3 regions of the Janibacter sp. FSL W8-0316 genome follow, and region 1 is predicted to be linked to each of the others. Evidence: riboswitches for the same ligand, from Rfam matches in the RefSeq annotation. Region 1 holds a riboswitch; each other region holds the start of a gene.
The links. A riboswitch is a leader RNA that binds a small molecule or an ion and turns the genes downstream of it on or off. The one in region 1 is predicted to bind thiamine pyrophosphate.

Region 1 (10,179 bases):
CCGACACCGACGAGGCCCGACGGCACGTCGGCGGCTGGCTCGACGCCCTCGCGCTCGATCTGAGGGCTCGGGCAGCCGAGTCCGTAGGCGGGGTCCTCGAGCTCGGGGAGCGTCGCTACCGCGTCCGCCGAGCGGTGCGCACCGATGTCGCGTCGATCGTCGCCCTGCTCGCCGACGACGAGCTCGGCGCCACCCGCGAGGGCACCGACCTCGCCCACTACGAGCGGGTCTTCGACGCGATCAGCCGTGACCGCGCGCAGTACCTCGCCGTCGTGCAGGACGAGCAGGACCGCGTCGTCGCGACGATGCAGTTGTCGATCGTGCCGGGACTCTCGCGCAACGGCGCGATCAGGCTGCAGGTCGAGGGAGTGCGCGTCGCCGGGAGCGAGCGGTCCATGGGACTCGGTGCCGCGATGCTCTCGTGGGCCCACGACCACGGACGTGCCCGGGGCGCGACCCTCTCTCAGCTGACGACCGACCGGGTGCGCAGGCGGGCACACGCCTTCTACGACCGTCTCGGCTACGAGGCCAGCCACGTGGGGTTCAAGCGACCACTCTGACCCCTGTGGAATGCCCTGCCACCTCCCGAGGTTGACCCGATCATGCGCGCCATCACCTACGACCAGTACGGCACCACCGACGAGCTGCACCTGAGCGACCTGCCGGTCCCCAAGGTGGGCCCGAGCGAGGTCCGCATCCGGGTCACCCGGGCCGGGGTCAACCCCGTCGACTGGAAGGCCATGTCCGGCGGTCTCGACCCGATGCTCTCCGCCGACTTCCCGGTCATCCCCGGCTGGGACGTCGCCGGTGTCATCGACGCCGTCGGCCCGGACAGCCCCGAGTTCAGTCCCGGCGACCGGGTCGCCGCCTACGCCCGCAAGCAGGTCCTGTCGGCCGGCACCTTCGCCGAGTACGTCACGGTCCGCGTCGATGACGTGGCAGCCGTCCCCGACGAGGTCACCGACGACGTCGCTGCGGCCCTCCCGCTCGCCGGGCTCACCGCCCTTCGTGTCCTCGAGACGCTGGCCGTGACGAAGGGGGACACCCTCCTGGTCCACGCCGCCTCCGGTGGCGTCGGCTTCGCCGCCGCCCAGCTGGCGATCGCCGCCGGGGCCACGGTCGTCGGCACCGCGTCGACGGCCAACCACGACAAGCTGCGCGGCATCGGCGTCACGCCGGTGGAGTACGGCGACGGGCTCGAGGAGCGCCTGCGCGAGGTGGCGCCCGAGGGCTTCGACGCGGTCGCCGACTTCGTCGGTGGCGTCCTCGACGTCAGCTGCGCGATGCTGCGCGACGGCGGACGCCTCGCGTCGATCACCGACCCCACCGTCGAGGAGCACGGCGGCCGTTGGGTGTGGGTGCGACCTGACGGGGCACGCCTGGCCGACCTGCTCGACGAGGTCGCCGCCGGCCGACTACGGGTCGACGTCGACCGGACCTTCGCCCTCGAGGACGTGCCGCAGGCCTTCGCGGCCAGCCAGTCCGGCGCCGCCCGCGGCAAGCTCGTCATCGAGGTCGCCGACTAGGGTGCGACCATGCAGCCGCTGACCATCCGCCACAGCCGCCCCATGGCCATCACCTTCGTCGGCCTGGGTGTGCTCATCGCACTCGTGTCCCTGCTCACCTCGGCCTGGGTGACCGTCGCGGCGGGCGTCGTGCTCACCGCCCTCGGCGTCCTCCAGCTCGTCAACCCCATGCTGCGGATCGAGGCGCACGAGGTGCGCGTGTGCAACCCGCTCGGCATGACCCTGCGGCGGTTCCCCCTCACCGAGCCCCGTGACCTCGTCCTCGACGGCAAGAACCTGCTCCACGTCCCGACCGGCAAGCGGGTCGCGGCGCTCGGCTTCGGGGTGCACCAGCCCGACGTCGAGGCCCTGCGGCAGGTCGTGCCCGTCGTGCCGCAGGGCTGACGAGGTCTCCTCCCGAGCCCGCCTGGCCGCGCGGTCCTAGGGTGGGTGCCATGGACGAGACCAAGGTCGTGACCGCCTCCACCACCATCGCCGCGCCGCCCGAGGCGGTCTTCGAGGAGATCGCCGATCCCGCGCGTCAGCTCGCCTGGGACGGCAACGACAACCTCGGCGCGTCCGCACCCGGGCAGCGGGTCCACGCGGTCGGCGACGTCTTCATGACGACGACGACCTCGGGCAACGACCGGTACAACCACGTCGTCGACTTCGAGGAGGGGCGCCGCATCGCCTGGCGTCCGGCGGCCCAGGGGCAGGCCCCCTTCGGCCACCAGTGGGGGTGGGAGCTGAGCCCGACCGCCGACGGCGGCACCGAGGTGACCCACACCTACGACTGGCGCGAGCTGACCGACGAGTCGCGCTACGAGCGGGCACGCAACACGACCGAGGCCAACCTGCGCTCGTCCCTCGACCGGCTCGCCGCGCTCTTCGGCTGAGTCGTCGCGCCGACGGTGGGCACCGGGATCAGTGACTGCCGCCGAGCTCGAGGAGCAGGACGCCGACCATGATGAGGGCGATCCCGACGGCCATCCGCCGGGTCAGTGCCTCCCCGAAGAGCACCCGCGAGCCGATGGCCGTGAGTGCGACCCCGGCGGCGGCCCACGTCCCGTAGGCCACGCCGAGCGGCATGCCGTGCGCGAGGCTCGTCGACAGCCCGACGAAGGCCGTGACGTAGCCCAGCGTGACGGCGGCGTACCACCGGGGGCCGCGGTCGACCGCCATGCGCAGCGAGAGCGTCCCCGCCACCTCGGCCGCCACGGCGACGACGAGCCACGCCCATGCCGTCACGGCGACGCCTCCGGCTCGTGCGGGGCGCCCGTCTCCACGAGCAGGACGCCCCCGATGACGAGGACGACACCCAGTCCCATGAGCGGGGTGAAGGTCTCGTCGAGCAGCACGGTCGACAGGAGCGTCGTCAGGGCGACACCGCAGGCCGACCAGATCCCGTAGGCGATGCCCAAGGGCATGCCCCGTCGGAGCACGACGGCGAGCAGGCCGAAGGACGCGACGTAGCCGGCCACGACGACGGCGTAGAGCACGGGCCGGTCGAGGGCCGCCTTGAGGCTCAGCGTGGCCGCGACCTCGCAGACGATGGCGGCGGCGAGCGGCAGCCAGGTCGTCATGCCCCGAGCCTAGGCTGGATGCATGAGCACCCCGCCGCCGCCCGCCGACCACGACTCCCGGGACTGGACGTTCGTCGTCGACGACGGGTGCGACGAGTGCGGCTACACCCCGCACGACCCGGCCGCGACGAGTGACCGGCTCCTCGCCGCGGTGCCCCGCTGGGCCGCGGCACTGCAACGCCCGGGGGCGAGCGAGCGGCCGGCCCCGGGGGTGTGGTCGCCCCTCGAGTACGCCTGCCACGCGCGTGACCTGGTCCGGGTCCTCGGCGATCGGGTGAGCGCCGTGCTCGCCCGGGAGGGCGCCCCCTTCGCGGACTACGACGGGGAGGCCGAGGCCGTGCGCCGGGAGTTCTGGGCCAGTGACCCGCGCGTCGTGGCCCGACAGGTCGCCGAGGAGACCGAGCGCACCGTCGCCGTCCTCGACAGGGTGCGAGGTGAGGCGTGGGGGCGCGCCGGTACCCGGGGCGACGGCGCGCCCTTCACGATCGCCGGCCTGTGCCGCTACCTGCTCCACGACGTGGAGCACCACCTGCACGACGTCGCGGCCTGACCGAGGGTGCCGGGTGCTCAGCTCGGCTGGTCGGCCTGGCACTGCGCGATGGCCAGACCGAGGCCCTCCTCGAGGATCGTGAAGTCGGCCTCGGTGAGGTAGCCGATGGACCGGGCCGTCCGGCCCTGCGGGTTGTGGTGCAGCGCCCCGCCGCCGACCGTGGCCCGCAGGTGGATGAGCGGCTCCGAGGTCGTGCCGGTCTCCTCCATCCAGTGGTCGATCGCGACCGAGCTGTAGCCCGCGCACTCCGGCATGCCGACGTCCTGCGCGATGACCATCGCGCCGAGCGTCGAGAGCGGCGTCCACGGCGAGCCGTTGCCCGCCTGCTGCTCGGCGGCCTTGTCGTTCCAGTCGAGCTTGTAGCAGTGGTGGGCCGACGCCGTGCTCGCCACTCCCAGGGCCAGGGCCGATGCGCCGGCGAGCGTGCCCAGTACTCGCCCGAGGATCGTGTGCTTCATCGTCGTGCTCCATCTGCGAGGCCGCCGGCTCGTCCGGCGGGGTGCCGACCAGCACACTCCTGCGCGGCCCGGCCGACCATTGGTAGATCTACCCATGGCGGCCCCGTCACGTCTGCGGTAGCAGCCCGATCCGCTGCGCCGTGACGACGGCGCTCAGCCGGTCGGTGACCGAGAGCTTGGCGTAGATGTTGGCCAGGTGTCGGTGCACGGTGCGCTCGGAGCATCCGGCGAGCCGGGCGATCGTCGCGGCCTTGTGGCCGGCGGCGAGCAGGGCGAGCACCTCGCGCTCGCGGTCGGTCAGCTGCGCCACGCGCAGAGCCGGCGGGGGCAGGTGCTCCGGCTCGAGCAGGGCGACGAGCCCGACGGCGACGGGCTGGACCGCCGTGAGCAGGTCGAGGTCGGCGTCGCCGTAGTCCTCGCCCCGACGCCCGATGAGGAAGGCGACGAACTCGATCCCGCCACGCACCGGCAGCGCGACGACCTGGTCGATACCCCAGATCTCGAGGCTGCCGCGGCACTTGGGCGTGGCCTGCCAGACGGCCTGACCGCCGTGCGCGCGGCCGGCCGTCGTCGGCCGCAGGTCACCGGCACGCACGGGGTCGAGCAGGGGGTCGGGACCGGCGGCGATGCTCAGCTCGTCGGTCATCCGTGACCGCGCGGCCTCGTGGGCGCCGCGCCCGATCGCCCGGATCTCGTAGCCGTCGGGCGCACCGTGGACCATCAGCCCGGTGTCCGAGTGGAGCAGCTCGATGAGCAGGTCGCTCATCCGCCCCAGTCGCGCGTCGACGTGCTCGGAGGCCTCGGCGACCCCGGTGACCAGATCGACGACGGCGGCGTAGTGATCGATGTCCTGCCCCGACACGATCGCCATGATCCTCCGGTCCCGCCGAAGGGTAAAGGTCTGGTCAGGGGATGGTCTGGCTCCATCGGGCGAGCTCGTGGAAGTGGTGCACCGGCCCGGCCCCCGACCCGACGTCGAGCGACTCGCCGTGGCGCAGTGCCTCGGTGAGCCAGCCGCGTGCCTCGCGGACCGCCGGCAGCCACCCGTCGTGGCGCGGGCGAAGGGCGGCGATCGCCGAGCTGAGCGTGCACCCCGTGCCGTGGGTGGCGGTCGTCGCGATCCGCGGTCCGCGCAGCTCGCTCGTGCCGCGCTCGTCGTGCCACACGTCGACCGACTCGGTGCCGTCGAGGTGGCCGCCCTTGAGCAGGACGCGACGTGCGCCCAGTGCCCGGAGCGCGGTGGCCTGCTCGGGCAGCTCGGCGGCGGACCCGGCCGGCGGCTGGTCGAGGAGCACTCCGGCCTCGGGCACATTGGGCGTGATGACATCCGCGCGGGGGAGCAGGGCCCGCACGGCGTCGACCGCGTCGGGCGAGAGCAGCCGCGAGCCGGAGGTCGAGACCATCACCGGGTCGAGGACGACCGGTGTCGCGGCCAGCGGGCCGCTCGCCAGCAGCTCGTGGACGGTCTCGACGAGCGCGGCGGAAGAGAGCATCCCGACCTTGACGACGTCGATGCGCACGTCGGCGACGAGTGTCTCGACCTGGGCGCGCACGACGTCGACGGGCACCTCGTGCACGTGCGTCACGCCACGGGTCGACTGCGCCGTGAGGGCGGTGATGACGCACGTGCCGTAGGCGCCCAGTGCGCTGAAGGTCTTGAGGTCCGCCTGGATCCCGGCGCCGCCCGAGGGGTCCGACCCGGCGATCGAGAGGGCGACCGGAGGGCGGGGGAGAGGGGCAGCCATGCCGTCACCGTAGCCATGTGGTTGTATCGAGGCACCCCCGCGGGAGCCCGGGCACGGGCTGAGATCGGACTGCTGCCGTCCGGACCGTCTGAACCTGTCCGGATCATGCCGGCGAAGGAAGAGGAGGCGCCCGCGTGCGCACACCCGAAGAGTCCGAGCTCCACCCGCAGCACCGTCGCGAGGAGGTCGTCGACCCCCGCGACCCGTCGGTCCGGGTCGCGGTCACCGCGATCTCGCTGGCCGACAGCCCCGACGGCACCGCCAACGACGACGTCGTCGTCTACCGCACGAGCGGACCCGGTGCCGACCCCGCGGTCGGTCTGCCCGACCACCGCGGTGCGTGGATCACCGGCCGCGGCGACGTCGAGCCCTACGAAGGGAGGTCCCGTCACCTCGCCGACGACGGCCGCGCGGCCCAGCGCCGCGGCGGCGCCACGGAGGCGTGGCGCGGGCCGGCACGTCGCCCCCTTCGTGCCGTGGCCGGCCGCACGGTGACCCAGATGCACTACGCCAGACGCGGTGAGATCACCGCCGAGATGCGCTATGCCGCACTGCGAGAAGGCTGCTCGCCCGAGCTCGTGCGCGACGAGGTGGCCGCCGGCCGGGCGATCATCCCGGCCAACGTCAACCACCCGGAGTCCGAGCCGATGGTCATCGGGCGGGCCTTCCTCACGAAGATCAACGCCAACATCGGCAACTCGGCCGTCACCTCCTCGATCGCCGAAGAGGTCGACAAGCTCACCTGGGCCACGCGGTGGGGCGCCGACACGGTCATGGACCTGTCGACCGGCGACGACATCCACACCACGCGCGAGTGGATCCTGCGCAACAGCCCCGTGCCGATCGGCACCGTGCCGATCTACCAGGCCCTCGAAAAGGTGGACGGGAGAGCGGAGGACCTCACGTGGGAGATCTTCCGCGACACGGTCATCGAGCAGTGCGAGCAGGGCGTCGACTACATGACGATCCACGCCGGGGTGCGGCTCGCCTTCGTCCCGCTGACGGCCGAGCGGGTGACGGGCATCGTCTCCCGCGGCGGGTCGATCATGGCCGGCTGGTGCCTGGCCCACCACGAGGAGTCCTTCCTCTGGACGCACTTCGACGAGCTGTGCGAGATCTTCGCGCGCTACGACGTCGCCTTCTCGCTCGGTGACGGGCTGCGACCGGGGTCGGTCGCCGACGCCAACGACGAGGCGCAGCTCGCCGAGCTGCGGGTGCTCGGCGAGCTGACCCGGCGGGCGTGGGAGCACGACGTGCAGGTCATGGTCGAAGGCCCGGGTCACGTGCCGCTCCACCTCGTCAAGGACAACGTCGATCTCGAGCAGGAGTGGTGCCACGGTGCGCCCTTCTACACGCTGGGGCCTCTCGTCACCGACATCGCGCCCGGCTACGACCACATCACCTCCGCGATCGGGGCCACCGAGATCGCCCGCCACGGCACGGCGATGCTCTGTTACGTCACGCCCAAGGAGCACCTCGGTCTGCCGGACCGTGACGACGTGCGCACCGGTGTGGTCACCTACAAGATCGCGGCGCACGCCGCCGACCTGGCCAAGGGGCACCCCCGAGCCCGTGAGCGCGACGACGCCCTGAGCCGCGCCCGCTTCGAGTTCCGCTGGCACGACCAGTTCGCGCTCTCCCTCGACCCGCCGCGGGCCATGGCCTTCCACGACGAGACCCTGCCGGCGGAGCCGGCCAAGACCGCGCACTTCTGCTCGATGTGCGGGCCGAAGTTCTGCTCCATGCGGATCAGCCAGGACATCCGCGATGCCTACGGGTCGGGTGCGGCCCAGCAGGCCATCGTCGAGGCCGGCATGGCAGCGAAGTCGCGCCAGTTCGTCGAGCTCGGCTCGAGCGTCTACGTGCGCGAGGAGCCCACCCGATGAGTCTCGTGCCCGGTCTGCCCCCGACCGGTCGCGCGGCCGTGCGCGCCGGGATCGTCGGCAACTACGTCGACCAGATCAACATCTTCCTGCCCGTCGTCGCCCTCGCCCCTGCGCTGGCGACCCTCGCCGGGCCGCACGCGGGCGTCACCGCGGGCGCCGTCGTCATCGTCGCGACCCTCCTCGGTCGACCCATCGGCGCGATGCTCTTCGGGCGCATCGCCGACCGCGTCGGCCGTACCCGCACCACCCAGCTGGCGATCGGCGGCACCGCCGCGTGCAGCCTGGCGATCGCGGCGGTCCCGACGCACGAGAGCATCGGCGTCGCGGCCATCACCGCCGTCGTCGTCCTGCGCTTCGTCGGTGGCGCCTTCCTCGCCGGCGAGTACACCTCGGCGATCCCGCTCGCCATGGAGTGGTCGGTCCCGCGACGGCGCGGCCTGGTGTCCGGGCTGATCATGTCGATGGCGCCCTGGGCGCAGTCGACGATCGCCTTCGTCACGGCGGGCCTGCTCGCCCTCCTCGGTCCGGGCGACTACGCCGCGTGGGGCTGGCGGGTGTCCTTCGTCTGCGGTGGCCTCGCCAGCCTGGCTCTCCTCGCCTACTACTCCGCCCGCGTGGCCGATGCGCCGCAGGTGGTGCGCCAGCGCGAGCAGGCCGACGAAGGGAGGGCCCCCGCCGCCGTCGGTCTGCGCGCCGTCCTCGGCGGTGCCCACGCGGGTGCCTTCTGGCAGATGTTCGGCCTGATGAGCGGCCTGTGGCTCATGACCAACATGGTCGTCATCCTCGCGACCGGTCGGCTGTCGACGGACCTCGGGCTGGGCGGCGGTGACGTCGCGCTCGTCATGGGTCTGGCCGCGGTCGCCCAGGCGATCGTCATGTCGCTCACCGGTCACTGGTCGACCCTCCTCGGGCGGCGACGGTTCCTCGTGGGGTGGGGGCTGTCCGCTGCCGTCGTCGCACCCCTGCTGTGGGCGGGCACGATGGCGACGCAGGTCGTGCCGGTCGTCGTCGGGGTCGCCCTGCTCCAGGTGGTCACCGTGTGCGGCTACGGACCCGTCGGGGCCTACCTGTGCGAGCGCTTCCCCGCGCCGGTGCGCTCCACCGGCTACGGCACGGCCTACTCGCTGTCGATCGTCCTGCCAGCCCTGTGGCCGTGGTGGCTGCCGACGCTCGAGCCGGTGCTCGGCCACGACGGGTCGGTTGCCGCGGTGCTCCTCGCCGGCGGGCTGCTCGTCGCCGGGTGCGGGGCGCTCGGCCCGCGGCTGTCCAGCGCGGACCTCGACCGTGACGTCGAGAGCGTCGCGGCCCAGCCCGATGCCCCGGTCGCGCAGGTGGCGCCGATCGCGACCGTGCCGACGCGGGCGGGCTCGTGATCGGCGCTTCCCGCACCCGCGGCCACCGCGCCGAGATCGCCGCAGCGGTCGACGCGATGCGCGCCGCCGCACCGCTCGTCCACGGGGCGACCGGCTCGGTGACCCGCGCGCTCGTCGCCGACGGGCTCCTGGCCGCAGGCGCCCGCCCGATGCTCACCGAGAGCGAGCAGGAGGCCCCGACGCTCGTCACCGTCGCCGACGCGCTGCTCGTCAACCTGGGCTCGCTGAGCGGCGACGGCATGGCCGGCCTGCTCCCGACGGCCCGCGTCGCCGTCGAGCACGCGGTGCCGTGGGTGCTCGACCCGACGGCAGTCGGCCTGGCCCCCGTGCGCACCCCGCTGGCCCACGAGCTGCTCGCCCTCGGCCCGACGGTCCTGCGCGGCAACGCCTCCGAGGTCCTCACCCTCGCCGGCGGTCTCGGCCGCGGTCGCGGCGCCGACAGCACGCTCGGGCCGGACGCCGCTGCCGAGGCAGCGGGAGCGCTCGCGCGCAGCGGCGGCTGCGTCGTCGCTGTCTCGGGCCCGGTCGACCTCGTCACCGACGGCCGGCAGGTGGCACGCATCGCCTCCGGCTCGCCCCGCCTGACGCAGGTCGCTGGCACCGGCTGCCTCCTCGGGGCCCTGACGGCCGCCCACCTGCCGGCGGCGACCCCCTTCGCCGCGGCGGTCGCGGCCACCGCGCTGCTCACGGTCGCCTCCGACCGGGTGGGCCCGATGGGGCCGGGCAGCTTCAAGGTGGCGCTCGTCGACGCCCTCGACGCGGTGACGGGCGATGAGGTCGCCGCGGAGGTGGACCTGTCGTGGACCTGATCGACTGGCGCCTCTACCTCGTCACCTCCGGCGACGGCCCGACGACCGTGCGGGCCGCCGCTGCGGCGGCCGCCGCCGGGGCCGGCGTCGTCCAGGTGCGGGCCAAGCACCTGCTCGCCGGCGACCTGCTCGAGCTCGTCCTCGACGTCGCGTCCGCCGTGGCCGACTCCGCGCCGAGCACGCGCGTGCTCGTCAACGACCGTGCCGACGTCGCCCACGCCGCCCGTCGACGGGGCGCCCCGGTCCACGGGGTGCACCTCGGTCAGGCCG
Region 2 (10,179 bases), 960 kb from region 1:
AGGACCTCGAGGAGGCGACGGGCCTCCCCTTCGTCAGCGGTGCCGAGGGTGCGGCCGGTGAGCAGCACCTCGTCGAGCACGGTGCGGGCGAGCAGCGCGCTGGAGCTCCACTGCGGCACCCACCCGACGAGGTGGGCGATCTCGGTGGCGGGCAGGTCCCCGACCGACCGTCCGTCGGCGAGCACCCGTCCCGACGACGGCGCCACCAGCCCGCCGAGCGCCGCCAGCCACGTCGACTTGCCCCCACCGCTGGGTCCGACGAGCGCGGTGGCCCGGCCCGCGGCCGGGGAGAGCGGCGCGTCGGTGACGAGCGCGGTCGTCACCTCGCTGCTGCCATCGAGGTGGTTGCGCGCTCGCTCGACGACGAGCGGTTCGCTCGTGAGCAGCGTCGCCCCGGGCTCGACCGCACGGGCGAGGGGGCCGAGGTCGATCGTCAGCGGCTCAGGAGCCGGCACGCCCGGCACCCAGATGCCGTCGGCGGCCAGCGCCTCACCGTGCTCGGCCAGCACCTCGGCGGCCGACCCGTCGTGGTGGATCCGCCCGTCGCGGCCGAGGACGAGCACCCGGTCGACGTGCTCGAGCCAGGGCTCGATCCGGTGCTCGACGACGACCGTCGTCAGACCGGCCGCGCCGGTGACGACGGCGTCGCGGACCCGGGCGGCCGAGGCGGCGTCGAGCATCGCGGTCGGCTCGTCGAGCAGCAGGAGGGCCGGCTGGAGGGCGAGGGCACCGGCGAGCGCCAACCGCTGGGTCTGCCCACCGGAGAGGGCGCCGGTCGGGGTGGTGCGCGGCAGGTCCCCCAGCCCCACAGCGGCCAGGCAGCGGTCGACGACGGCCGGCATGTCGCCGGCGGGGACACCCACGTTTTCCAACCCGAAGGCGACATCGCGCCCCACGGTCGCCGCGACCGTGCCCGAGCCGGGCTCCTGGAGCACGAGCCCGACCGCACCGGGACGCTCGCCGGGCGCGGCCCCGTCGACCCGTACCTCGCCGACGAGGTCACCGGAGTCGACGGTGAGCAGCAGGCCGGCGAGGGCCCGGAGCAGGGTCGACTTGCCGGACCCGCTCGGCCCGACGAGCAGGACCCGCTCGCCGGGGCGCAGCGTGAGGTCGAGCTCGCGCAGCACGGGCTCGCGTCGACCGACGGGCCGCCACGTGAGGTCGCGGACGACGACCTCACCACCGCCCGCGAGGCCGACGTCGCCGGGGGTTTCCCCCTTCGTCCGCTCGTGGATCAGACGGCCCTCCGCTCGAGGACCTCCTGGCCGGGTGGGAAGGGGTTGAGCGCACCGGCCTGCGCCAGCGCGCGGGTGAGCAGCCACCCGCCGAGCCCGGCGACGACGACGCCGGAGACGACCATGAGCGGCAGGTAGGCGAGCTTCCACGCCCAGGTCCAGTCGACGAAGTACCAGTAGATCTCGTAGACCCACTCCAGCGGTGCCGACAGCGCACCGGAGAGCAGCGCGACGGCCGGGCCGAAGGCCTTGTAGGCGAAGATCGCGAAGGCCAGCTCGGCGCCGATCCCCTGGGCCAGGCCGGAGACGACCGTCGTGACCCCCCACTGGTTGCCGAAGAGCGCGGAGACGGTCGCGGCGATGAGCTCGCAGGCGATGGCGGCGCCGGGCCGGCGCACGACCAGCCCGCCGACGACGCCGGCGATGAACCAGAACCCGACGAAGAGCCCGAAGAGCGGCTGGAAGGCCAGGCCGAGGGCAGAGATGGGTCCGTTGTAGAGCAGTCCGTAGCCCCAGTAGGCGACACCGAAGGCGACGCCGAGGAAGGCGATCGTCAGCAGGTCGACGGTGCGCCAACCCATGAGCGGGCGGGTGGCGAGGACGGTCCCGGCGCGGGTCGCGCCCGTGGACTTCGTGGTGGACATGTGTGCTTCTCCTGTGTGGTGTGACTCCACAGGGCGGGCCGACGCCACCCGCGACGGCGAGGCCGTCCGGCGACGACGGTCCGTGAGACTCGACTCCCTACGCCGGTGCGAACCGGATCAGGTACGAGGGTCTGCGGTCGCCCGCACTCTCAGCGCTGTTGCGCTCCCCTGTCGTGCCCCTCCAGCATAGGCCTGTGGCAGGGTTGGTCCCGTACCGGGTGGCGCGGACCGTGACCACCTCTCACGCGTGGCGAAAGGACCCCTCATGGGCAACGTGGTGTGGAAGCTGTTGGGCAGCGGATCGGCGATCCTCGCCGGCATCGTCGCCAACAAGGTGATCACCGAGGTGTGGAAGAAGGCCGGCCGAGACACCGAGATCGACCCGACCAACCCCAACACCTCCTTCGGGGAGGCCCTCGCTTATGCGGCCCTCGCCGGTCTGGCCGTCGGCCTGGCCCGCACGATGACCACCCGTCAGGCGGCGGCGATCTACCAGAGGTCCGCCGGTCACCTGCCCAAGCCGATGCGCGAGGACGTCGAGAAGGAGCTGGGGCTCGAGTCGTGATGCAGGGCATCTCCATCACCGAGCCCGGTGACGCCGACGTCCTGCAGGTCACCGAGGTCGAGGCGCCGTCCGCGGGCCCCGGCGAGGTGGTCGTCGACATGGTCGCCGCGGGCGTCAACCGCGCCGACGTCATGCAGCGTCTGGGGCACTACCCGCCGCCCGCGGGCGCCTCGCCGCTGCCGGGCCTCGAGGTCTCGGGCACGATCCGCGAGGTCGGTCCGGGTGTCGAGGGCTGGTCCGTCGGCGACGAGGTCTGTGCCCTCGTCGACGGTGGCGGCTATGCGGAGCAGGTCCGGGTCCCGGCGGCGCAGCTGCTGCCCGTGCCGAAGGGGGTCTCCCTCACCGATGCCGCGGGGTTGCCCGAGGTCGCGTGCACGGTCTGGTCCAACGTCTTCATGACCGCCAACCTCCAGCCCGACGAGGTCTTCCTCGTCCACGGCGGGTCCTCCGGCATCGGGACGATGGCCATCCAGCTCGCCACGGCCGCCGGTGCGCGGGTGGCTGTGACGGCCGGCTCGCAGGCCAAGCTCGACGTCTGCCGCGACCTCGGCGCGCAGATCCTCGTCAACTACCGCGAGCAGGACTTCGTCGAGGAGGTGCGCGCCGCGACTGATGGTCACGGGGCCGACGTCGTCCTCGACCTCATGGGCGCCAAGTACCTCCCGCGCAACGTCGACCTGCTCGCGACGTCGGGCCGGCTCGTCGTCATCGGCCTCATGGGTGGCCGCAAGGGCGAGCTCGACCTCGGCAAGCTGCTGAGCAAGCGCGCCGCGGTCATCGCGACCTCGTTGCGGGCCCGTCCCGCCGAGGAAAAGGCGGCGATCGTCGCCGCCGTCCGCGAGCACGTGTGGCCGCTGATCGAGGACGGCGCCGTGCGCCCGATCGTCCAGGGCACCCACCCGCTCGAGCGCGCCGCCGACGCCCACCGCGAGCTCGAGGCGAGCGGTCACATCGGCAAGATCCTGCTCACCGCCTGACACCCTTCGAATTTCCTGAGGGAAATGCGGCCCGCGACCCTCCCCCTCTCGCATTGCCCAACGGCAATGCACTCTGGACCCCGCATTGCCCTACGGCAATGCGGTCTGGAGGTGGCCCTCGTCGAGGTGCCAGCGGGCGGCCGCAGCCTCGGCGACCTCGGGGTCGTGCGTGGCGAGCAGGACGATCCCGCCCCGGCGGGCGATGTCCTGCAGCAGCACGACGACCTGCTCGCGGGTGTCGTGGTCGAGCTCCGAGGTGGGTTCGTCGGCGAGCAGCACCAGGCTCCCCGCCGCCAGGCGAAGGGAGGACAGCGCCAGTCCCCGGGCGACGGCCACGCGCTGCCGCTGACCGCCGGAAAGCTCCTCCGCGAGGTGGCCTCCGTGCTCGTGGAGCCCGACCGAGGCGAGCGCCCGGTCAGCGGCCTCGCCGGCGTCGCCACCGGACATGCCCGCCGCGACGAGCGGCACCGCGATGTTGTCGCGGGCGGTGAGCACCTCGGCCAGGGCGCTGCCCTGGGGGATGAGCACGGCACCGGCATCGCGTGAGCCGGCTTCGTCACCGATCTGCCTCTCCCCCAGTCGGATCCGCCCGCTCGAGCCTGGCTCGAGCAGTCCACCGACCGCCCACAGCAACGTGGTCTTGCCGGCGCCGGAGTGCCCGGTGACGGCAGTGATCTCTCCGGGACGCGCGACCGCACGGACCCCTTCGACCGCCATGACGTCGCCGTAGCGCACCGCGACGTCCTCGAGCACGAGGTCCTCGCTCATCGGCTCGCTCATCGCCCCTCCTCCTCGTCGACGAGGAGCTGCCAGGCCCCGTCGTCGGTGCGGTGCACGCGCACGAGGGTCCCCGGGGGGAAGGCCTCGAGTGCCGGCGGCGGCAGCGGCAACGACCCGTCGGCGGCCACGACGGAGTACTCCTCGCCGCTGCGTCCCTCACCGCCGACCCGGCCGTCGCGGATGGTCACGGTGCGGGGGAAGGCCTTGGCCACGTCGGGGTCGTGGGTGACGACGACGATCGTCGTGCCGAGCGTGCGCCCCACCTCGGCCATCGCCTCGAGGACGACGTCGCGGGCGTCGTGGTCGAGCTGGCTCGTCGGCTCGTCGCCGAGGAGGAGCCCCGGCCCGCAGGCGAGGGCGACAGCCAGGGCCGCGAGCTGGAGCTGGCCGGGGGTGAGCGACTCCAGCGGCTGGTCGGCCACCTCGTCGAGCCGGAGCAGGCCGAGCAGCTCGTCGACGGCAGGGACGCTGCGCCCGGTGCGCCGCGCTGCCCCCTGGGCGAACGCGACATTGCCTCGCGCCGTGAGCCATGGCAGGTGGTTGCGAGCCGCGCCCTGCAGGACGATGCCGACTTCGCCCGACCGGAAGGCGTCGATCTGCGCCTCGCTCATCACCGACAACTCGTGGTCGCCGACGTGGATCCGGCCGGCGCTCGGTCGCAGCAGCCCACCGAAGAGCGCGAGCAACGTCGACTTGCCCGCCCCGCTGGGGCCGAGCAGGGCGATCCGCTCGCCCGCGGCGACGGTGAGGTCGACCCCGGAGAGCGCGGCCACGTCATGGCCCTCGGCACGGTATATGTGCACCAGTCCGTGGGTGCGCACGGGCAGCCCGCTCATGTCGCCTCCCCCTGGGCCGCGCCGAGTCGCACCCGGCGCCCGATCGCCCCGGCGATGAGGCGGGCGACGACGAGCAGGACGATCGCGACGACGAGCGTGGCGGCGACGACCGCGAGCCACGCCGGCGCGAGATCGGCCACTGGCACCGCGGCCGGGGTGGTGAAGAGCGGCAGCTCGGGCAGCGCGATCCACGACCCGACGAGTGCGCAGAGCGCGCCGAGGACCACGCCGACGGCGACGCTCGTCAGGTGCTCGGTGCGCAGGGCCCGCCCGACCGCGCGGGAGCTCACCCCGCTCACCCGCAGCGCGGCGAGGTCGCGGGCGCTGGAGCGCCACCCGGTGATCGCGAGGACGACGAGGACGAGCGCGGCGAGGATGACCGCGAGCACACCGCCGAGCAGCGCGAGCTGCAGCCCCCAGGCCGACGCGGACTGGTCGTAGACCCGGTCGGCCTCGGCCGTCGTCGTCACCGATCGGACGGGCACGTCGGCGTCGCCGAGCAGGTCGCGCGCCCGCTCGATCGTCGCCGGCGAGGCGTCGCCGAGCCAGATCTGGCGCTGCGTGCGGGTGGTGTCGAGCTCGCCGCTCGTGCGCGCGAGCGCCGGAAGGGAGACGAGCACCCCGTGGTCGGTCGCCGCGGGCAGCGCGTCGACGACCTGCGCGACCTCGATCTCGGTCTGGCCGCCGGCGACGTCGGTCACCGAGCGGACATCGTCGACCTCGGCGTCCGCGCCGGCGGCAATCGCCGGGAGTGGCCGGGGCACGTCGGCCACGTGGGCGGTCACGTCCGCGCCGTCGAGCGCTGCGACCTCGAGGTGAAGGTCGTCCCCCTTCGGCGTGACGGTCAGCCAGGAGCTGCCCGCGGCGGGCGCGTCGGAGTCCCACGTCCGCGGACCCGTGACGGGCAGGGGCTTGCCGTCGACGGCGAGACCGGCGACCTCGACGGTCCCGTCGACGGAGCTGCCGGGGAAGCCCGAGGTCGCGACCCGGATGCCCGCGACCCGGCAGTCGTCGGTGCAGAAGAGATCGGCGTCGACCCGGGCGCTGCCGCGGGCCTTCGGCCCGAGCGTCGTCAGCCGGGCCGACCGCTTGTCGCCGGTGCCGGTCCTCATGTCGAGGACCAGCTCGGGCGGATCCTCGCTCCCTTCGCTCGCCAGGTCCCACGAGACCCGCGAGGTCGCGGTGCGTCCTGGGACCTCGATCGGCTTCTGGTCGGGCAGGGCGAGGGGGCGAGGGTCGAGGTCGGCGATGGCATCGGGGTTGGCCGCCCTGAAGAGCCAGTCGAGGTCGGTCGCCAGGGTCGCCTCGGCGTCCTTGTCCCGCGGCTGGATGATGGCGACCGGGACGGCCGCGATGTCCGCCTCCTGGAGGGTGCCCGCAGCCGACAGCAGCTCCGGCGCGGTGGCGACGTCGACGGACACGACGGCCGGGGCGCCGGTCTCGAGCTCGGCGCGGGCGAGCCGGTTGCGGTCGGCCACGACGACGGCATTGGCCCCGAAGACCGCGAGCGCAGTAGCCACCGTCGTGACGACGAGGACCCGGCGGGCGGCCGGTCGCCGGGCCACGGCGTGACCCGCGACCGCGGCCGCCACCCTCCCCCGGCGCATGGCCGAGCGGGCGCGGCGGGCGGCGAGGCGGGGCACGAAGCGGGCGGCGAGCACACCGACGGCGATCGCGAGCAGGGTCGGCGTCGCCAGGGCCGCGGGCCCGCTCAGGGCACCCGTCGCGAGCCCGGCCACGCCGATGACGGCGAGCACGACGACCACGACCTCGACGACGACCGACCCGCCGGCCGACGACGGCCGCACCGAGCGCAGCAGGTCGTTGACCGGCTCGCGCAGCACCGGCCGTGCCGCGAGGGCGACGGCGAGCACGGAGACGACGAGGGACCCGAGGAGCCAGGGCAGGACCGCGAGCGGGATCTCGAAGGGGATGCCGCGAGGCAGCATGGACCGGCGCACGAGCACCGCGAGCAGCACCGCACAGACGAAGCCGATCGGCAGGCCGAGGACGACCGGGACGACGAGCTCGGTGAGCAGCAGTCGGCGGGCTCCGGCGCGGGAGCGGCCGCGGAGTCGGGCGAGGGCCACGTCGTGGCGGCGCTGGTCGACGCCGGACTGGGCCACGAGGAAGAGGACGAGCACGGACAGCAGCGCCAGCTGCATGGTGACGAAGGGGACGATGACCGCCGTCTGGTCCCGCCCGGCCGCGATGCCGTCCGTGAGGGACGTCGCGGTGTCGTCGACGTCGAGCTCCGGGTGCTCCTCACGCATCCGCTCCACGGCCTGCGCAGCCAGAGGGAGGGAGTCGAGCGTCGCGGCCTGCGGGTCGAGTGGCAGCACCACGAGCATCGTCGCCTTGGGCAGCACCCCCTCGAAGGTCGCCTCGGTGGTGATGAGGTCGTCGACCAGGGGCAGGTTGTCCAGGTCAGGGGTCGTCACCCCGGACTTGCCGTCGGGGCGGTCGCCGAGCCAGTAGCCCGGGTCCTCGCGCACCGTGTAGGTGCCGACGACTGTCAGGTCGATCGGGGGCGGCTCTGCGTCGACGTTGGGGTAGCGGCCGGGGTAGGTGTCGTCGGGGATCTCGAGCGCGGTCCCCACCTTCCACCCCCAGGCCTTGGCGTCGGCACCGGACACGAGGATCTCGCCGGCCGCCTGCGGGCACCGGCCGTCGACCTCGAGGTGGTCGCAGGCGTCGGTCCGCGAGCGCAGCACGACAGGCGAGGCCTGCTTGCCGGCCTCGGGCACCACCCGGGTGGACTGGCGCATCGCCTCGACCGGGTCGCCGGAGACCGCCGCCAACTCTGCCGGCACCTGCTCGGCCACCACGGCCGGCAGCACGTCACGCGCGTCAGCGGTGCGGGGTCGGGAGATCGCCGTCGCCGTCTGCTCGGCGTCGGCCTGGGTCACGTGCGTCCGCAGCAGTCCCTGGTCGATGCTGCGGGCGAAGATCGGCGCGAAGGCGGCGCACGTCGCGACGAGCGCGGAGACGAGGGCAAGGGCGACGACCTGCCCCCTGCGGTGCCGCAGCGCTGCCCACATGCAGCGATCCCCCTTCGGTCGTGACCCGCGCCACGCTATACCCGGGTCACCTCCGATGACGGCTCAGTCGCCGAGGTCCTGCGCCATCGTCCGGCCCGCCGACCGACCGGAGAAGATGCAGCCGCCGAGGAAGGTGCCCTCGAGCGCCCGGTAGCCGTGGACCCCGCCGCCACCGAAGCCGGCCGCCTCGCCCGCCGCGTAGAGCCCGCGGATCACCTCGCCGTCGCGCCCCAGGACCCGCGCCCCGAGGTCGGTCTCGAAGCCCCCGAGGGTCTTGCGGGAGAGGACGTGCAACTTGACCCCGACGAGGGGGCCCTTCTTCGGGTCCTGCAGCTTGTGCGGCGGGTAGGCGCGCTTGGAGATCTTGTCGCCGATGTAGGAGCGGGCGACCCGCATCGCGGCGATCTGAGCGTCCTTGGAGTAGGCGTTGTCGAGTTGCCCGTCACGCTCGTCGAGCTGACGCTTGACGTGGGCGACATCGAGCCGCGGCTCGCCCTCCTCGACGAGGTCGTTCATCCGCGCGACGAGCTCCTCGACGGTGTCGGCCATGACGAAGTCCGCCCCCTTGTCGAGGAAGGCCTGCATCGACGGCGTGACGTCGGCCAGCGAGCGCTTGCGGATGACGCCCGCGACCTCCTTGCCAGTGAGGTCCTGGTTCTGCTCCGACCCCGAGAGGGCGAACTCCTTGCCGGCGACCGAGCGGTTGGTGATGAACCACGAGTGGTCGTGCCCGGTGGCCCGCAGGTGCGCCAGCGTGCCGAGCGTGTCGTAGCCGGGCAGGAGCGGCGCCGGCAGGCGGGTGCCCTCGGCGTCGAGCCACATCGAGCTCGGCCCGGGCAGGATCCGGATGCCGTGCTGCGCCCAGATGGGGTCCCAGTTGCGGATCCCCTCGACGTAGTGCCACATGCGGTCGCGGTTGATGAGGTTGCCGCCGGCTGCCTCGGTGATCCCGATCATCCGGCCGTCGACGTGCGCCGGCACCCCGGTCACCATGTGCTTCGGCGGCGTGCCGAGCCTCTCCGGCCAGTTGGCGCGCACGAGGTCGTGGTTGCCGCCGATGCCTCCCGAGGCGACGAGGACGACGGGGGCCCGCAGCTCGAAGCCCCCGATGCTGTCGCGGTTGGTCGCCACGCCCCGTTCGGCGCCGTCAGGCGCCAGCTCGACCCCGCGCACACCGACGGCGGCACCCCCTTCGACGATGATCTCGTCCACGCGGTGCCGGTGGGCGTAGGTCACCAGGCCCCGCTCCCGGGCCTGCTCCACACGACGGACGAAGGGGGCGACGACCCCCGGTCCGGTCCCCCACGTGATGTGGAAGCGGGGCACGGAGTTGCCGTGCCCGTGCGCCGATCCGTCGCCGCGCTCGGCCCAGCCGACGATGGGGAACCAGCGCATGCCCTGCTCGTGCAGCCAGGCCCGCTTCTCCCCGCCCGCGAAGTCGAGGTAGGCCTGCGCCCACTGCCGCGGCCAGTGGTCCTCCTCGCGGTCGAAGCCCGCGGTGTTCATCCAGTCGGAGTGGGCCAGCTCGGCAGAGTCCTTGATGCCCAGGCGTCGCTGCTCGGGGCTGTCGACGAAGAAGAGGCCACCGAAGGACCAGTGCGCCTGACCGCCAAGGTTGGCCTCGCTCTCCTGGTCGACGAAGAGGACCTTGCGGCCGGCGTCGGCCAGCTCCGCGGTCGCGACGAGTCCGGCGAGGCCGTGGCCCACGACGATGGCATCAGCATTCATGACCTGACCCTAAACCGCATTACTGACCAGTAGCAACTGGGGTTCAGGTGGCCTCTGCCTACAGTGGGCGCCATGTCCTGGACCGCCCGCCTACGCCTCGTCGCCGCGACCCTGGCCCTCGTGGCCGCAGTCGTCACCGGCGGGCTCGTCACCGCCTCGCTGTGGCCCGTGAACGTCGAGACCGACTACTACGCAGCCGACGTGCGCCTGTCGCCGAGCTGGACGGACCGGTCCCACATCGGCACCGACACGGTCGTCGGGAGCGTGTCCGCACAGTTCGCCGGCATCGCCCCGGGCGTGCGGGTCTCGCCGCGGGTCAAGCCCTCGATCACCGACCTCGTCGCCTCGGGCAACCTCGATGCCGCGAGCCTCG
Region 3 (8,435 bases), 370 kb from region 1:
ATGTTCCGCCTGGCCCAGCGCGGGCTCCCTGCTACGACGAGAGTGGTGGTCGTGGGGGACACCCCGGCTACGGACGTCGTCGGGGCGCACTGCGCGGGCCTGCCGGCGATCCTCGTCGCTCCCGCGACGCCGAGCAGCGGCCGTCGGCAGTGTGATCCCACCGTTGCGGAGGCCACGGTCACGGGCCTGGCCGGGCTGTTTGATCCGGCCCTTGACATCGGCCCGATGCGCCCGTCGCCGTACCCGTGGCCGGACGAGGTGCGGGCGGGTGTGGCCGCGGTGGTCTTCGACGAGGCCGGGCGCGTGCTACTGGGGCGCAGGCTGGACAACGGGCTGTGGGGACTGCCTTCGGGACACGTCGAGGTGGGCGAGACTGCCGCCCAGGCGGCGGTGCGGGAGGTCGCCGAAGAGACCGGCTTGCAGGTGCAAGTGCAGCGGCTGGTGGGGGTGTACTCGGACCCCGCCTCGCAGGTTTTCGCCTATCCCGACGGGAGAGTGACCCAGTTCGTCACCACCACCTTCGCCTGCCTCCCGCGCGGCGGTCAGATGCACCCTGATGGTGTGGAGACCTCACAGGCGGGTTTCTTCTCCCCGGATGAGCTTCCGGCACCGTTGCTCCCCATGCACCCGCGGTGGCTCACCGACGCCCTCTCAGGCGACACAGGACTCATCGACTGATAGGACGCATCCCCTTCGGGGCGCATGGTGTCAAAAGCGCTGGCGCTTCTCGTGCGGAGCACCGGCCTGAGCGCGCCGTTTACCTTGATCAACCCCGGGTCCGGTCTCCCACCGTCCGAGCAACACCACCGGACGGTAGGAGTCTCCAGGGCGGCGACCAGCTCTCGAAAGATCATGATGAGCGCGCGCCCAAGGGCGCACCGACCAATGACCTCAGATGGGCCAGGTCTCCTGCCGGTGGGCGGCGTCCCAGAACATCCACTCGTACTGGGTGGCGCGGTGGAACGCGGTGTGCATGCGCGCCAGTGTGCCGGGGCTGGCCTGGTCGGCGAGGTGGTCCACGATGTCCCGGGCGGTGTCGGTGGCGGCGGTGAAGTCTGGATCGCCGTAGGTGGCGATCCAGTCCCCGTACGGGTGCGTGCTCAGGTCACCGACGGCGGCCTTCAAACGGGTGCCGACGTCGTCGTAGACCCAGAAGCACGGCAGGATGCCGGCCGCGAGGACCGGGTAGTTTCCCGCTGTCGCGAGGCTCAGCAGGTAGGAGGTGTAGGCAACCGTGGTCGGTGAGGGCTCGGCGGCGGTGAGGTCGGTGACGTGGGTGGCGTGCAGCTGCCGCTCGACCTCGACCACCTCCCGCGCGGCCTGCGCCCAGAATGCCATTTCCTCCGACGCCTGGGCCTGAGCGGCGGCCGCGGCCAGGACCCGGCCGTAGTCGGCCAGGTAGAGCGCGTCCTGGGCGAGGTAGTGCCGGAACGTCTCTTCCGCCAGGGTCGCGTCGCTCAGCTGGTGCAACAAGGGCAGCGCGTCGATCGCCTCGCGGACCCTGGCCGTGCGATGCCACGCCACGGTGCTGAACACGCCAGTGTCGTCGTGGTCGCGAATCGTCTCGGGCATGGAGGTGTGTGGGCTGGTCATCGGTCGCTGTCCTTCCAGTCGTTCTCGTCTTTCCAGATGTCGTGGCAGTGGTGCACGGGGCCGGGTCCGTGGCCGATGTGGAGCGCGTCGGCGGCCCGCAGGGTGCCGGTGAGCCAAGTCTTGGCCTGGCGGGTGGCCTCTAGCAGGGACCCGGTGCGCGGGGCGAGTGCGGCGATCGCGGAGGACAGGGCGCACCCGGTGCCGTGGGTGTTGACCGTGGCTACCCGCGGGCCGGTCAGCAGCTGCTCGCCCGCGTCGTCGAGCCACAGGTCGGTGGCGTGTGCGTCGCCGCCGAGGTGGCCCCCCTTGACCAGCACCCGCGCGGCGCCCAGCTCCCGGAGCGCGATGGCCTGGGCGCGCATGGTGTCGAGGTCTTCGGCGGGGTCGGCGTCGAGCAGCACGGCGGCCTCGGGGACGTTCGGCGTGATGAGGGAGACGTACGGCAGGAGTTGGCGCATCGGCTCGACGGCGTCCTCGGCCAGCAGCCGGGAACCGGCGGTGGACACCATGACGGGGTCGAGGACCACAACCGGCACCGCGTCGGAGCGCTTGTCGAGGAAGGCGAGGACGGTCTCGATGGTGGCCGCGGAGGCGAGCATCCCGATCTTGGCGGCGTCAACCGCCACGTCGTCTACGAGGGTGTCCAGCTGGGCGCGGACGAAGTCCGCGGGGACGACGTGGACACCGGTGACTCCCTGGGTGGACTGGGCGGTCAGTGAGGTGAGCACCGCGGTGCCGTAGGCACCCAGTGCGGAGAAGGTCTTGAGGTCGCCTTGAATACCGGCCCCGCCGGAGGGATCGGAGCCGGCGATCGTCAGCGCGATCGGTGGGCGGGGGTTCACGGTTGCCCGTCCCACGCGGCCCGCAGGCTCGCGGCCGCCACGGCTGGTTCCTCCGCGGCGCACACCGTCGAGACGACCGCCACGCCGGCGGCGCCGCTGTGGCGCAGCATGCCGGTGCGTTTCGTGGTGATGCCGCCGATGGCGACGACCGGCCACGGGCTCGCGGCGGCCACCGCAGCCACCCCGCCCGGGCCGATCGGAGTGCCGTGGTCAGGCTTGGTCGCCGTCGGCCACACCGGTCCAACGCCGAGGTAGTCCAAGACGCCGTCACCGAGCCCGCGTGCTGTGCGAACCTGCTCGATCGTGCTGACCGACAGCCCGACCATGGCGTCCGGCCCGAGCAACTGCCGGGCCTGAGCAGGCGGCATGTCGCGCTGACCGACGTGGACGCCGTCGGCGCCGATGTCCTGAACGAGGTGGACCCGGTCATCGATAATCAGCGGCACCCCGGTCCCCGCCAGCACCTCGCGGACCGCCACGCCGAGGGCGACGAAGTGGGCGTCGGTGGCGCCCGGGTCACGCAACTGCACCACGGTGACTCCGCCCGCGACCGCAGCCTGCACGGTCGCGGGCACCCCCCGTGGGCCGCACAAACCGGTGTCGGTGACCAGGTAGAGGCTGAGGTTCACCGGTCGGCGGGTCACCGGAGCACCACCTTCTCGGTCAGCTCCTGCGGGTTGAGGGTGGCGAGAGAGTCCAGCAGCGCAACGGCGAAGCTCCCCGGCCCGGCGGCACGCTCGGCCGCGACCTCGGCGGCCACGGTGTACGTCGCGGTCGCGGCCGTGGCGGCCAGGAGCGGGTCGTCGGTGGTGGCGGCGAAGGCAGCCATGAGCGCGCCCAGCGCGCACCCACCGCCAGTGACCTGGGTCAACCATCGATGGCCGTTGGCCACCCGCACCAGCCGGGTGCCGTCGGTGAGGTGGTCGACCTCCCCGGAGACCGCGACGATGGTGCCGTGCTCCCGGGCCAGCGCCCGGCCGGCGTCGAGGGCATCCTCGGCGGCGTCGACGCTCTCCGGACCCCGCCCACCGCTGCCCCCACCGGCGAAAGCGAGAATCTCTGAGGGGTTGCCACGGACGAGTGCCGGGGAGGCGTGGGCGAGCAGGTCGACGACAACCCGGCTGCGCCAGGCGAGCCCACCCACCCCGACCGGGTCGAGCACCCACGGGGTGCCGGCCGCCGCGGCGGCACTGACCGCGCCGTGCATCGCAGCCACCGTCGCCTCTTGGGGCGTGCCGAGGTTGACCAGGACCCCGTCGGCGACGGCGGCGAACGGCCCGGCTTCCTCCGGGTTGTCCACCATCGATGGACTGGCGCCGACCGCGAGCAGGACGTTCGCTGTCCACTGAGCGACGACGACGTTGGTTAGGCACTGCACCAGCGGGGCATGCCCGCGCATCGCAGCCAAGGCCTCGCCCACAGCGGCAGCATCGAGTGGGACAGTAGGGACGGAAGAAGGTGCCGACATCGGCGACGTTCCCTTCGCTAGTACGAACTAGATCAGGTTCAACGGGTGTGATCTCAGCCGTACCAGCACGGCACCCCGCGTCATTCACCAGCTTAACATCCGCACCGTTCCCAGCACCGTGCCCTCGCTTCAGCGATCGCAAAAGGGTCGCGCCTCGGACCGTCCGGGCGTGCTGTCACCAGTGCCCGGCTGCGCTACGGCGTTCCTTGGCCGCCGCAGCCCTCACCATGGCGCCTCACCAGACAACGGCTGCGCAACCTTAAAATGTGCAGTCGACTTCGGACACTCGTGCAGTGGACTTCGAAAACTGACATTCACCGCACGGATCAACGCGAGGGTGTCGCATTCGACCCGCCCGCGTTAGGATCGCAGTAACACCCGTCAAACGCGACGATAGGAGGGGCGATGCTCATTGGCTACGCCCGCGTCTCAACTGAGCGGCAGGACCTCGCTGCTCAGTTGAAGGGTCTGGCCGACCTGGGCGTCGACGCCGATCGGATCTACACCGACAAGCGCACCGGGAGGTCGATGAAGAACCGGCCCGGACTGACCCAGGCGATCGCCGCCCTTCGTCTGGGGGACGTGCTCGTGGTGACCAAGCTCGACCGCCTCGCACGGTCGGTGCCCGACGCGCGCGACCTCGTCGGTCAGGTCTACGAGAAGGGAGCTGCCCTCCAGCTGGGATCGTCGCTGCACGACGCGGAGGACCCGGTCGGGAAGTTCCTGTTCAACGCGCTGGCGATGGTCGCTGAGTTTGAGGCCGACCTGAACCGGCAGCGCACGCTCGAGGGCCTGGCGATCGCGCGCGAGCAGGGCCGGCTCAACGGGAAGCCGCCGAAGCTCAACGAGCGGCGCACGAAGAAGCTGCTCCAGGACTACGAAGCCGGCACCGCGACCGTGGGCCAGCTCGCCGAGGACTACAACGTCTCTCGGGCAACCGTGTACCGCACGCTCAAGCGCGCCAAGGCGGGTGTCCGCGCTGCGCACGGCGCTGGGACTCGTCCGCCAGGCGAAGACGCGAGAGGCGTCTCGCTCAATTGATCCCAGCGCGTAGATTGACCTGCGACATGAACACTTCACCCGTTTCTCGACGCCACGTGTGCTTCGGCGCGGCAGCGTCGGTCGTCGGACTGCTCTCTGGATGCTCAAGCGATCCGAACTCTGCCGCGGAGCAGGCCAAGAGACAACCAGACCGCGGCTATATCTCGGGCGATGGCAGTCTGCACCTCCTTGCCCCTGGGGAACGAGACGATGCAGTCACCCTGAGCGGAACGACGCTCAAGGACAGGCCCTGGGGCATTCATGAGCACCTCGGTTCCGTGGTTGTGGTGAACCTGTGGGTGTCCTGGTGCGGACCCTGTCACGAAGAGGCCCCAGACTTGGTCGCCGCCTATCGTGAGTTCCGCAAGGAGGGGTCCGACGTCGAGTTCATTGGCATCGACTACCGGGAATCATCCCTCGACACCGGTCGAGCCCAAGCGCGGTCATGGGGCCTGCCGTACGACTCCATCTACGACGCGAAGGGCGAGACCGCCTTGCAGATGCAGGGCAAACTCGCGGCGCAACCCTCCACCGCCGTGTTGGACCGAGAGGGTCGGATCGCAGCAGTCGTACTGGGCGCGATCGACAAGAACACCTTGGTCGGGCTGGTCCGAGACGCCTTAAGAGAGGGCTAGATCATCTGACTCAGACGATCTGGTACTTCACCTTGTACACCGTCTCGCCAGGGTCGCAGGCGTAGGTTGACCAGACGTTACTTCCCCATACCCAGTTTCCCTCGTGCCAGGACGTCCACGAGTTGCACTGGACCTGCACCCGCATCTTGGTTCCGCCGTTCAGCACGGCGCACTTGGCATAGCCCTTGTTGTATGTGCTTGAAGGCCATTCCGCAGCCACACCTTGCGCTGTCACAGGACAGCGGCAGGATCAGAAGTAGGGAAGTAGGCCTCGCCAGCGTATGCGGGCCACGATCAAGATTGGAGATCGAGATGAACGACGACAGTTCCCCCAGTGGCGCCAGCACTCCTCGTGGGCGAGGTGCGTGGAATGACAAGTATCTCAGTGTCCTTATCTCACTCGTTGACGCCGCCACTGAACCCGTGGCGAAAGGGGAGAACGCGGTGACTCTCCTAACCCCAGGTGGATTGGTCACCGGAACCCCTGTCCCTCAGTGGCAATACGCCCACAACCTCGCGCCCGTCCCCGCAGACGGAGGACCCCCGTTCGAGCCATACGGGAGGGACTCCAAAAACTATGCCCAGCGGGCGCGGAAGTTCCAAGACGACCGCGAAGCAGGTGTCGAGCCCTCCGAAGAGGAGAGGGCCTTCCTCGACGAGGAATCGCCGTCCGAGTACTTCATAACCTTGGGCTGGGCACGGTTCCTCTTCCACCCCTCCAACCTCACGTCTGAGTCGTGGATTCGCGTCCGCCGCGACGACATCATCGCGTGGCACCCGGGAACTCTGGAGGTGTCGCAGTGAGCACCCTTCCGCGTGGCTAGCATTCACCCATGGGTTACTACGAGCTTTTGCCGACTCCCGATGATCTTTCCGAGGAATTGGCGAAGGCAGGACTGACCGCCGCGCAACGCAAGGAAGCGCTCGACGCAGTCGCGTACTTCCTGGGTGAGCACAGCGACTACTACAAGAGCGAGTTTCAGCGGGTCGGGGAAAAAGAGGACCGCGGATCTCACGACACGCTGAGCAAGCTCTCCCGGGAAATTCGCGAAGCAGCAGACGCCGTCTCTGACAGCGCCTCCGCCGGCTAGCTCAGCCCCAGGCGACGTCGACCTCATGGGTGGGGAGGTTGCCTGGCGGGCCGCTCGCCGATCACGGGCTTGACGCCTAGGTGTCAACAAAACGCATAAACCGTTCACGTCAGCGAAAAATGCGAACATAACGCATAAACCAGTGATAGCATCGAGTCATGCGAAGCGAAGCCCCTCCCCTTCTGCCGATTCTGCGATCGCACACCCAAGGCAAGGTCCTGGCTGCGGTCCTGCTGCACCCTGACCGCGAGGTCACCCAGACCGAACTGGCCAAGGTCGCCGGCATCCCGCAGAGCACTGCGTCGGGTGAAGTTGCCCGCCTGGTCGAGGCCGGCGTCTTCACCTCCCGGCGCGTGGGCCGTGCGACGCTGCTGCGCGCCAACCCCCGAGGGCGACTGACGCCCACGCTCACCCAACTGGTCGCGATGACCTACGGACCCCTGGAGATCGTCGCGGACGAGTTCGCCGACCTCGGCGCGGATGCAGTCGTGCTGTACGGCTCGTGGGCCGCTCGCTGGCACGGAGACCCGGGTGGGGAGCCTGGCGACGTCGACGTGCTGGTCCTCGGCGACGTCGACCGGGCCTCGGTCTACGACGCCGCCGGCCGCGTCGAGGAGCGGGTCGGGTTCGAGGTCAACCCCGTGATCCGTCCCGTCTCCAGCTGGTCAGATGACGCGGCGGACCCGCTCGTCGACGACGTCCGGCACAAGCCCTACGTCGTGGCCCTGGGGCACGTCGCCGAGCCGGCGCAGGTGGCGTGATGGCGCCGCGGTGGTCGCGCGGGGAGAGCGACATCGAGGCGATGGTCTCCAGGGGCGACCTGGAAGGCATCAAGGGGTCTGCGACCGATGGCGGTCGGTTGCTCGACGAGGCGCGCACACGACTGCGCACGGGCGAGAACGCGGCCGACGACCCCTCAGGGGCCTTCACTCTGGTCTACGACGCCGCACGGCTGGCGTGCACGGCACTGCTCGCCCAGCAGGGCTTGCGACCGACTCGCTCTGGAGGTCACGTGGGTGTGCAGGAGGCCATGCGCGCACAGTTCGGCGACGGCTTCCGAGACTTCGGCTGGATGCGCCGGCGACGCAACGAGGTCGAGTACCCCTCAACCCCGGACGTCGCGGTCACCGACGCCGAGCTGCGCGACGCGATCGCCGCCACCCGCAAGATGATCGACCACGCGGACAAGCTGCTGCCCAACCTCGGCATGTTCTAGGGGCCCGCATCGGTGGCGCGGGCGATTGGGCCACGGCTACCGCCGAATGGGTCGACTGGTTCAACCACACCCAGCTCCACACCTGGTGCGACAACCGACCCCCAGCCGAATACGAGACCCTGCACTAAGCTCACCCGCACGACCTTGCCGAGAACCCCTCGGCGGCAGAACTCAGCCTCCACTGAACCCGGGGCGATCCAAATCGGCGGGGCGTCTTCGAGCCCTGGTCGGGGTGCGGAAGCGAATGGCGCATTGGTCATTCGTCGGCCGGGTACGTCACCGTGCCGTCGGGCCCGATGACCGCGCCGCGGCTCAGTTGCGCCGGATCGACGTGATCGACGCCGAGGATGTGGTGCACCTGATCGTCGTGGGCGAGGAGATGATCGGCGATGATCCGCCGATGGCACCGCCACCAGACCGCCTCCGAGCACATCACGGCCGCGCGCTGGGCGCTCCCCTGCTCCCGCAGCTCTGTCAAAGCCTGTTTGAACTCTTCGGACAATGCGTGGTCGGCGTAGTTGTGGAAGCTGCGGTTCTCCCACCAGCCGT

Region 2: it holds a riboswitch for thiamine pyrophosphate, as region 1 does, so the genes downstream of both, NYE39_RS09565 (ECF transporter S component) here and thiC (phosphomethylpyrimidine synthase ThiC) in region 1, are expected to answer to the same signal.
Region 3: it holds a riboswitch for thiamine pyrophosphate, as region 1 does, so the genes downstream of both, thiM (hydroxyethylthiazole kinase) here and thiC (phosphomethylpyrimidine synthase ThiC) in region 1, are expected to answer to the same signal.

Annotation. Positions count from the first base shown of each region.
Region 1 covers NZ_JBBOQX010000001.1:2,897,230-2,907,408, forward strand. Annotated here, with positions in the region: gene NYE39_RS14295 (GNAT family N-acetyltransferase) at 1-560, shown strand, start outside; gene NYE39_RS14300 (NADP-dependent oxidoreductase) at 603-1,526, shown strand; gene NYE39_RS14305 (hypothetical protein) at 1,536-1,910, shown strand; gene NYE39_RS14310 (SRPBCC family protein) at 1,961-2,401, shown strand; gene NYE39_RS14315 (DMT family transporter) at 2,430-2,753, opposite strand; gene NYE39_RS14320 (DMT family transporter) at 2,750-3,088, opposite strand; gene NYE39_RS14325 (DinB family protein) at 3,111-3,638, shown strand; gene NYE39_RS14330 (hypothetical protein) at 3,656-4,096, opposite strand; gene NYE39_RS14335 (helix-turn-helix transcriptional regulator) at 4,203-4,967, opposite strand; gene thiD (bifunctional hydroxymethylpyrimidine kinase/phosphomethylpyrimidine kinase) at 5,002-5,841, opposite strand; TPP riboswitch at 5,871-5,978, shown strand; gene thiC (phosphomethylpyrimidine synthase ThiC) at 5,976-7,727, shown strand; gene NYE39_RS14350 (MFS transporter) at 7,724-9,100, shown strand; gene NYE39_RS14355 (hydroxyethylthiazole kinase) at 9,097-9,909, shown strand; gene NYE39_RS14360 (thiamine phosphate synthase) at 9,900-10,179, shown strand, end outside.
Region 2 covers NZ_JBBOQX010000001.1:1,938,924-1,949,102, forward strand. Annotated here, with positions in the region: gene NYE39_RS09560 (ATP-binding cassette domain-containing protein) at 1-1,127, opposite strand, end outside; gene NYE39_RS09565 (ECF transporter S component) at 1,235-1,879, opposite strand; TPP riboswitch at 1,957-2,059, opposite strand; gene NYE39_RS09570 (DUF4235 domain-containing protein) at 2,145-2,444, shown strand; gene NYE39_RS09575 (NAD(P)H-quinone oxidoreductase) at 2,444-3,421, shown strand; gene NYE39_RS09580 (ABC transporter ATP-binding protein) at 3,512-4,201, opposite strand; gene NYE39_RS09585 (ABC transporter ATP-binding protein) at 4,198-5,037, opposite strand; gene NYE39_RS09590 (FtsX-like permease family protein) at 5,034-8,078, opposite strand; gene NYE39_RS09595 (FAD-binding dehydrogenase) at 8,142-9,806, opposite strand; gene NYE39_RS09600 (metallophosphoesterase family protein) at 9,879-10,179, shown strand, end outside.
Region 3 covers NZ_JBBOQX010000001.1:2,529,150-2,537,584, forward strand. Annotated here, with positions in the region: gene NYE39_RS12410 (HAD-IIA family hydrolase) at 1-678, shown strand, start outside; gene NYE39_RS12415 (TenA family protein) at 892-1,593, opposite strand; gene thiD (bifunctional hydroxymethylpyrimidine kinase/phosphomethylpyrimidine kinase) at 1,590-2,435, opposite strand; gene thiE (thiamine phosphate synthase) at 2,432-3,079, opposite strand; gene thiM (hydroxyethylthiazole kinase) at 3,076-3,903, opposite strand; TPP riboswitch at 3,895-3,991, opposite strand; gene NYE39_RS12435 (recombinase family protein) at 4,309-4,944, shown strand; gene NYE39_RS12440 (TlpA family protein disulfide reductase) at 4,971-5,579, shown strand; gene NYE39_RS12445 (hypothetical protein) at 5,892-6,383, shown strand; gene NYE39_RS12450 (hypothetical protein) at 6,413-6,670, shown strand; gene NYE39_RS12455 (winged helix-turn-helix domain-containing protein) at 6,829-7,431, shown strand; gene NYE39_RS12460 (hypothetical protein) at 7,431-7,886, shown strand; gene NYE39_RS12465 (DUF488 domain-containing protein) at 8,143-8,435, opposite strand, start outside.